DNA from 2 places in the Mesorhizobium onobrychidis genome. Region 1 is predicted to be linked to the other one. Evidence: predicted binding sites of a transcription regulator. Region 1 holds the regulator's gene; the other holds the start of a gene.
The links. The regulator PhoB, encoded in region 1, activates phosphate uptake and scavenging genes when phosphate is short. The targets are predictions, from matches to a motif close to TGTCATNNANCTGTCAT.
Positions count from the first base shown of each region.

Region 1 (4,212 bases):
TGTGCATCGGCGGAAATATACTTGTCGCCGGCGGCCTCGATCGCCGTCCTCATGGCGGCTTCGTCGGTCTTCCAACGCTCTTCCTGGAAGTTCGACCACGAAACGCCAATGACCTTGTCCTTGGCCTGCGCGGCCGATGCGAGCGTCAGCGACATGGCTACCCCCGCCAGAATGGCGGCTGCGAATCTCTTCATGATTTTCCTCCCTGCGCCGCGTACGGCGCGCCCACACTGGCCCGAAGGCCGGCACAAGAGGCCCTATTTTTTCGAGCCCCGAAAAAATACTGGTCCAACGCCGAAGCGCTGTCAACATCAATTCTGATGGATTTTGATGCTCCTGCCGAATTTTTTCGAGCCTCGGAATAAACAATGACAGGGCCTTCTGCTTCTGCCAGTATTTGTCTGATATTACCGACGGCTTCCGATTCATGAGCGGCCGCGGCAATAGGGAGGAAGCAAAAGAATGTCGGTTGGAATTCGTCATGACGATTTGCGCCGGCGCAACCGGGCGATGGTGATTTCGGCCATACGGCGCGCAGGCCAGCCGTCGCGGACCGAGATCGCCGCGACCACCGGCCTCAGCCATTCGACCATATCGGCGATCTCTTCCGACCTGATCCAAGAAGGCATCCTAACCGAGAGCAAGGCCAGCGAGACCACTTCGCTGAAACGCGGCCGGCCGCAGGTCGGGCTCAGCCTCAATCCGGAAGCCGCTGCGGTGTTGGCCGTCGTGTTGTCGCTGAATTTCCTGTCGGTCGCCGTCATCGATTATGCCGGACAGGTGGTCGCCGAGGAACAGCGCCGGCTGGACACGCTGACCATGTCGCGCGACGAGCTGATCGACGAATGTGTCGCCATTGTCCGGCGCCGGCTCGAAGACCCCGACCTCGATGTCCAAAGCGTCGCCCGCATCGCGCTGGCGATCCAGGGGATCACCGATTCCCATGCGCGCGCCATGTTGTGGTCGCCGATCACGCCGCAGACGAACATCGCCTTCGCCGACATTCTGGAACGCGAGTTCGGCATTCCGGCCATCATGGAGAACGACTGCAACATGATGGCCGTGGCGCTGCGCTGGCGCGACCCGGATCGTTACCGCGACGATTTCATCGCCATCCTGCTCTCGCACGGCATCGGTATGGGGCTGGTGCTGAAAGGCGAACTGTTCACCGGCACCCATTCCTCGGGCGGCGAATTCGGCCACATGATCCATCGGCCGGGCGGCGCGCTCTGTCGCTGCGGGCGGCGCGGCTGCGTCGAGGCCTATGCCGGCAACTATGCTATCTGGCGCAACGCAAGGCAATTGAGCGAGAACGCCGAGCCGGTCGCCGACGTCAGCGACGCCGAGATGCGGGCACTGGCGGCCCGGGCGCGCGAGACGGACGGACCGGAACGCGAAGCCTACCGCAAGGCCGGCGAAGCGCTCGGCTTCGGGCTCGGCAGCCTGTTCGCGCTGATCGATCCGGCGCCGGTCGCCATGGTCGGCGCCAGCGCTGCCGCCTTCGACCTGATCGAGCCGGCCCTGCGCGAGGCCATAGCCCAGACCGCCGGCGGCCAGCATTCGGGTTCGATTTCCTTCGACACCGAGCCAAACGAGCTGCCGCTGATCCGCGAAGGCTGCGCGATGCGGGCGCTGAGCTTCGTCGACCAGGAGATTTTCGCGCCGGGCGCGCAAGGAAGGTCCGGCACGATCAGGAAGGACGTGGCCTGAGTCCGAAAGGCAAGGAACAAAGGCGGATTGCGACTTGGGGATGTCTTGAGATTCAGGTCAGTCCGCGCCGGGCTCGAAGACGGGCGCGAAGCGACCGGACTGGGCGGGTTCCGAAAACCGGAACGGAGCGTACTTTGGGTACGTGAGTACCGGAAGCGCAGGAAATCGCCATTCGCAGGCCGGCATCACCCGAATATCAGCACATCCCTAGTCTTCCCTGATCGCATAGCCCGCGCCGCGGATGGTGCGGATGACATCGGGCATGCGACCATTGTTGACCGCCTTGCGCAACCGTCCGACATGGACGTCCACCGTGCGCTCGTCGATGTAGATCGTCTCGCCCCAGACATTGTCGAGCAACTGGCTGCGCGAGAAGACCCGACCCGGGTGCCGCATCATGAATTCGAGCAGCCGGAATTCGGTCGGCCCGAGCCGGATCTCGCTCTTCTTGCGATAGACCCTGTGCGATTCGCGATCGAGCACGATGTCGCCGACCTTAAGCACGCTGGACAGCACTTCGGGCTTGGCGCGGCGCAGCAGCGCCTTGACCCTGGCCATGAATTCCGGCGTCGAGAACGGCTTGACCAGATAGTCGTCGGCTCCGGTGGAAAGGCCGCGCACCCGGTCGCTCTCCTCACCGCGCGCGGTAAGCATGATGATCGGCAGCCGCTCAGTTTCGGGACGCACCCGAAGGCGCCTGCAAAGTTCGATGCCGGAAACCGCCGGCACCATCCAGTCGAGCACCAGGAGATCGGGCACGTTTTCCTGCAGCCGGATTTCGGCCTCGTCGCCGCGCGTCACCACCTCGACCTGATAACCTTCGGATTCCAGATTGTAACGGAGGAGGACGCCCAGCGGCTCTTCATCCTCCACCACCATGATGCGCGGCGCGATCATCGGCCGGTCACTCCTGTCATGTCGCCGGCGCCGACATCGTCGTTTCGTCTAGCTTCGGGCGATCCGCCGGCAATTGCTGCCCGGTCACGACAAAGTAGGCGTTTTCGGCGATGTTGGTGACATGATCGCCGATACGCTCGAGATTCTTGGCGCAGAACAGAAGATGCGTGCAGGCGGTGATGTTGCGCGGATCCTCCATCATGTAGGTCAGGAGTTCGCGAAAAACCGCCGTGTATTTCACGTCGATCTTCTGGTCGTCGGCGCGCAGTTCTTTCAACGCGCCGGCATTACGCGACACATAGTGCTCGACCACGCCGCGAAGCTGCACAAGAACGAGATCCGCCATCGCGTCGATACCGTGCGAGAGATTACGCGGCGTGGCGCTCTGCCCGACTGCGCTGACCCGCTTGGCTATGTTCTTGGCCAGGTCGCCGATGCGCTCGAGATCGCCGGCCATGCGGATTGCGCCAACCACTGCGCGCAGATCTTGCGCCATCGGCTGCCGCTTGGCGATCAGCGTGATCGCACTATCGTCGAGTTCGCGCTGCCGGGCATCCATGATGGCGTCGTCCGAGACGACGCGCTGCGCCATCGCATTGTCTGATGCAAGCAACGCGCGGATCGAGGCTGCGACCATCGCGGCGGCGAGCTCGTCCATATCGCGGATCAGCCTGTCGATGTGCTCCAGTTCCTCGTCGAAAGACGCGACGGTGTGTTCACCCATGATACTGTCCTCGTGTTCGAAATTCGCCGCCGGACCGCTCAGCCGAACCGGCCGGTGATGTAGTCCTGGGTGCGCTTGTCGTCGGGGTTGGTGAACATCTTGTCGGTCGCGCCCTCCTCGACCAGATAGCCGAGATGGAACATCGCCGTGCGTTGCGACACGCGCGCTGCCTGCTGCATCGAATGAGTGACGATGACGATCGTGTAGTTCTGGCGCAGTTCGTCAATCAGTTCCTCGACGCGGGCGGTGGCGATCGGATCGAGCGCCGAACAGGGCTCGTCCATCAGGATCACTTCCGGCGACACGGCGATGGCGCGCGCGATGCACAGGCGCTGCTGCTGTCCGCCGGAGAGACCGGTGCCCGACTCGAGCAGGCGATCCTTGACCTCGTTGAACAGACCGGCGTTCTTCAGGCTCGATTCAACGATGCCGTCCAACTCGGCCTTGCTCCTGGCGAGGCCGTGAATGCGCGGACCGTAAGCGACGTTTTCATAGATCGACTTGGGAAACGGGTTCGGCTTCTGGAATACCATGCCGACGCGAGCTCGCAGCTCGACGACATCGATTTTCGGGTCGTAGACATCCTCGCCGTCGAGTGTGATCTTGCCGCTCACTCGCGCGATATCGATGGTGTCGTTCATTCGGTTCAGGCAACGCAGGAAGGTCGACTTGCCACAGCCCGATGGGCCGATCAACGCCGTCACCTGGTTCTCGCGGACATCGAGATCCACGTCGAACAGAGCTCGCTTCTCGCCGTAATGAACAGAGACCTTGTCGCCCTTCATCTTGATCGAAGGGGCGTTGGTTCCGCTACTCAGTTTCTGTTCGACGCCGGCTTCCGTCATGATGTTCATATCCTCTACTCCTTACCAGCGCCGCTC
Region 1 is NZ_CP062229.1:1,377,113-1,381,324, reverse strand. Features, by position in the region: gene xylF (D-xylose ABC transporter substrate-binding protein) at 1-194, opposite strand, end outside; gene IHQ72_RS06725 (ROK family protein) at 463-1,710, shown strand; gene phoB (phosphate regulon transcriptional regulator PhoB) at 1,918-2,607, opposite strand; gene phoU (phosphate signaling complex protein PhoU) at 2,624-3,331, opposite strand; gene pstB (phosphate ABC transporter ATP-binding protein PstB) at 3,370-4,185, opposite strand; gene pstA (phosphate ABC transporter permease PstA) at 4,198-4,212, opposite strand, start outside.

Region 2 (4,212 bases), 1.7 Mb from region 1:
GCGAAGCATCGAGCTTGCTCAGCGCGACGTCGACGATCGCCTGCGCCGGACCGCTGAATTTCTCGCGCCGCACGCGGCGCGCCACCTGATGCATGGATTCCGTCAGGGCGGCCGTGAAGTCGGCCTCCTCGATCAGGCTGGCGATCAGGTCGAGCTGGTCGTACGGCAAATCCTCCTTAATCAGCTCGGCGGTGTAGGCACGGATATCGCGGCTGAGGATGTCGGTTGCGAGATAGTGCTCGCCCGGATCCGACGGCGCCTTCTTGGATGAGCGTGCGATGTCGAGGAACATGGCGCCGGCCTGGAGGTGACGGGCCGTCTCCTGCTGAACGGCGGGAACCGCCTTGGCAAAATCGCCGGCCAGCTTGCGGTCGAGGAATCTCGGTGTCGAGAAATCCTCGGCATCCTCGGCATCCGTGCGGCCGACACGCGATAGAACCCGCTCGAACACACCGATGAACGGGAACAGCAACAGCGTGTTGAAGATGTTGAAGAACGTCGAGTAAAGGCCGACCGCCACCGGCACCAGGGGAAAGGTCTCCTTGCCGTCGACGATCACCGGAATGGCGGGATCGCCGCCGAAGAACTGCATGGCCCACTCCAGGACCTGCATGGAGACGAAGAACAGCGGGATGGTGATGCACACGCCGATGATGTTGAACGAGATGTGCGCGTAAGCGGTCCGCTTGGCATTCTTCGAGAGATTGAGCGAAGCCATCCACGAGGTGATCGTGGTGCCGAGATCGGCGCCGAGCGAGAAGGCGACGGCGGTCGTCCAGTCGAGGATGCCGGCGGCGCCAAGGCCCATCACAATGCCGATCGTCGCCGAGGACGAATGGATCATAGCGGTCACGCCAGCGGCGATGAACACGCATTTGAGCAGGTTGAGGTAGGAGTCGGCCGTGAGGGTTTGCAGCAGCGCCATCACTTCGGGCAGGTTGCGAAGCGGACGCAGGCCGCCGGTCATCAGGTTGAGGCCATAGAAGATCAGCGCGAAGCCCATGCAGGCGAGCGCTATGTTCTTGACCTTTTCGCTTTTGGCGAAGCAGTAGACCAGCGAGAACACGCCGGCCAGGATCAACCCGAGCGGACCGAGCGGCAGGGCGATGAGCCCGTTGCCGAGCGTGGTGCCGATATTGGCGCCCATGATCACGCTGATCGCCGGTCGAAGCGCGATGACGCCGGCATTGACCAGGCCGACGACCATGACGCTCATCGCCGTCGACGACTGGATGACGCCGGTGATCAATGTTCCCGCCAGCACGCCCTTGATCGGCGTTCCGGCAGCCTTGGCGAGAAAGGCGCGCATCCGGTTGACCGAAAGCGCCTGGATGCCGTTTGCCATGAAGTCGAGGCCAAGCATGAAGATGCCCAACCCGCCGATCACCGGCACGAGGATGTCCTTAAAGATATCTATGTCCATGTCACGCAGTCCCCAACAAGCCGTCACCACGGCGCGATATGACGTTCAGTTCAGGTGCTGCGCGAAGCAGTAGCCTGGCTCTTCCGCTCAGTTTCCGACGGGCTCTTGCCTTGCCCAGTATTGTTCGACCTGATCGACGAGCGTCTTCGGCAGCGGCACATAGCCGAGTGCGGCGGCGTCGCCCGCACCTTGTGCGAAGGCGAGCCGGAAAAGGTCGTGCACGCGGCGATAGCGATGTTCCGAACGGCCCGAGACCTGAACGACCGCGAACACCGCCGTGCTGATCGGATAGGCGGCGTCGCCGTCTCGATCGGTCAGCGAAGCGAAGAAATCGGTCGTTTGCGCCCAGTCGATCGATGTCGCGGCAGCCTGCACGCCCTCCGGCTCCGGCTTGACGAATTTGCCGGATTTGTTCTCGATCAGCGCGTAGGAAAGACTGGCGCGCTGGGCCTGACCGGATTCGGCATAGGCGATCGCGCCTTTCGTGTCATGCACCGCTCGAATGAGGTTCTGTGTGCCTTCCGCGTCGGCGCCGAGCGGCCACGAAATCAGTGTATTGGCGCCGTATTTGGTCTTCCACTCCTCGCTGACCGCCGACAGATATTCCGTGAAGACAAAGGTCGAGCCGGAACCATCCTTGCGGTGAAGAACGCTGATCCTGAGATCGGGGAGCGTCAGGTCCGGATTCGCCGCCTTGATCGCCGGATCGGACCACGACTGGATCTTGCCCAGATAGATGTCGGCCAGAAGCCGCCCCGTCAGGCGAAGGCTTCCCGGGCCAATGCCGTCGAGATTGATGACGACGGCGATGGCGCCCATCACGATCGGAAACTGCTGGCGGCCGGCTTTCCTAAGTTCGGCGGCGTCGATCGGCGCATCCGTCGCGGCAAAGTCCATGTCCGGCTGATCGAGACGCAGGACGCCGGCGAGCGAGCCGACGATTTCATAGTCGACCTGCCAATCGGGCGAGATATAGTCGCCGCCATCGGCGCGGGCGTTCTCGTAGGCCGTTGCCCATTTGCCGATGATCGGGGCAGCCAGTGTCGATCCGGCGCCGCGAATAGGCTCGGCCTGTGCAGCGGCCCCGATCATCAAGGCAACAGCCAGCGTGATGGCGCCACTTGATTCCGCTATTTTCGCCCATTTGCGCCCTAGTGACGCAAAGCCTGCTGGAAACATCATGGCGACCCCCGACTATACTGCACAAACGAATAGCTACTTTTCAGTCTTGGCAGACATCAACAGTCATCCGCCCGGCGAACGAACGCCGGCAGAGAAACAACATCGCTCATCGTATGAACCTTGGTTAACGATTGGATGACAAAGATCTTTGTCGGTGAAACTTTTTATTCGGATTTTCTGCGATTGCCGCGGTTGCCTGAAGAATTGTTCGGCAAGCCCGCGGCTCGTGCGCGATCGGCCAATTGCAGCTCGGCGACCTTGCCAAGGGCAAGGCACGCCATCAAATCGCCGATGAACGGGCAATGTTTTAGGCCTGAGCTGCAGCCCCACTCGAGTCTACGACAGCCTTACTTCGCGTCGTGGAAGATGATGCCGACGGTGTGGCGCATGCCGGAGCGAAGCCGGCTGACGCCGTGCCTGAGATTGACGCGGTAGCTGCCTTTGCTGCCCTGGACCGGACGATTGTGGACCGCGAAGGCGACCGCGTCGCCCTGGCGCAGCGGCACCACCTCGGCCCGGCTCTGCATGCGCGGACGCTGTTCGGTCAGCACGAACTCGCCACCGATGAAATCCTTATCCGGTTCGGACAGCAGGATCGCCACCTGCAGCGGGAAGGCAAGATCGCCGTAGAGATCCTGATGCAGGCAGTTGAAGTCGCCGGCAATGTATTGCAGCAGGAGCGGCGTCGGCCGCGTCTGGCCCTGCTCGTGGCATTGCTTAAGGAACGCGGCGTGTTCGTCCGGGTAGCGCTGGGCGACGCCCATGCGTTCGTTCCAGTCGTTGGCGACCGCGGCCAGGCGCGGATAGAGCGCGGTGCGCAAGCCGCCGATCAGTTCGGGCAAGGGATAGCGGAAATAGCGGTACTCGCCCTTGCCGAAGCCATGCCGCGCCATGTGGACGTGGCTGCGGAAATGACTTTCGTCGGGATAGAGCCCGGCGATCTCCCGGCATTCTTCCGGTGTCAGCAGCTTTTCCATCACGGCGCAGCCATAGCCGCTCATCTCCTCGGCCAGCGCCTGCCAGTCATATTTGGAGACCCGCGCTTCCGCCGATCGGACCGCTGCTTCTGGAACCGTGTGTATGGTCATGGCTCTGCCTCCTCTGGCTTCATCGGCTTCTGCAATCAGATGGGTGAAGCAGCGCACGCAAACCACCCGTTTCATGCCAATGGGGTTAGGCACAAGGTTGAAGCTGCCGATCTCCCCTTGAGGACTTTTGCGGGGGAGATGCCCGGCAGGGCGGAGGGGGCGTTGCCGGCCTCTCAAGACCTGGGTTCCTCGCCCACCGCGAAGCGGGGGAGAGGTGGCCGCCCACGGGTCTTGCCTTCGGCAAGCCCGAGGACAGGCTCCGCGGCCGGAGAGGGGGCTTTCGTAGGGCGCGGTTCCCCCCTCTCCGTCTCGGCTTCGCCGAGCCACCTCTCCCCACCTTCGTGGGGGCGAGGAACCCGAGCTGGAATAAAGCCGTGATCCGTCCCACCCCTCTGTCCTGCCGGACATCTTCCCGCAAGGGGCCAAGCGGAGGAGATCGCCAATCGCCATTGCGCCGCTGCGCGACGCAGCATGGATTTCGGCAAAATCAGGCCCATATCCCTGATAGGGAGCTTTGAG
Region 2 is NZ_CP062229.1:3,068,611-3,072,822, reverse strand. Features, by position in the region: gene IHQ72_RS15265 (Na/Pi cotransporter family protein) at 1-1,423, opposite strand, end outside; gene pstS (phosphate ABC transporter substrate-binding protein PstS) at 1,511-2,605, opposite strand; gene IHQ72_RS15255 (2OG-Fe(II) oxygenase) at 2,953-3,693, opposite strand.
Region 2: a site for PhoB is predicted at 2,730-2,746, ahead of pstS (phosphate ABC transporter substrate-binding protein PstS). Genes of this name have one in related genera too.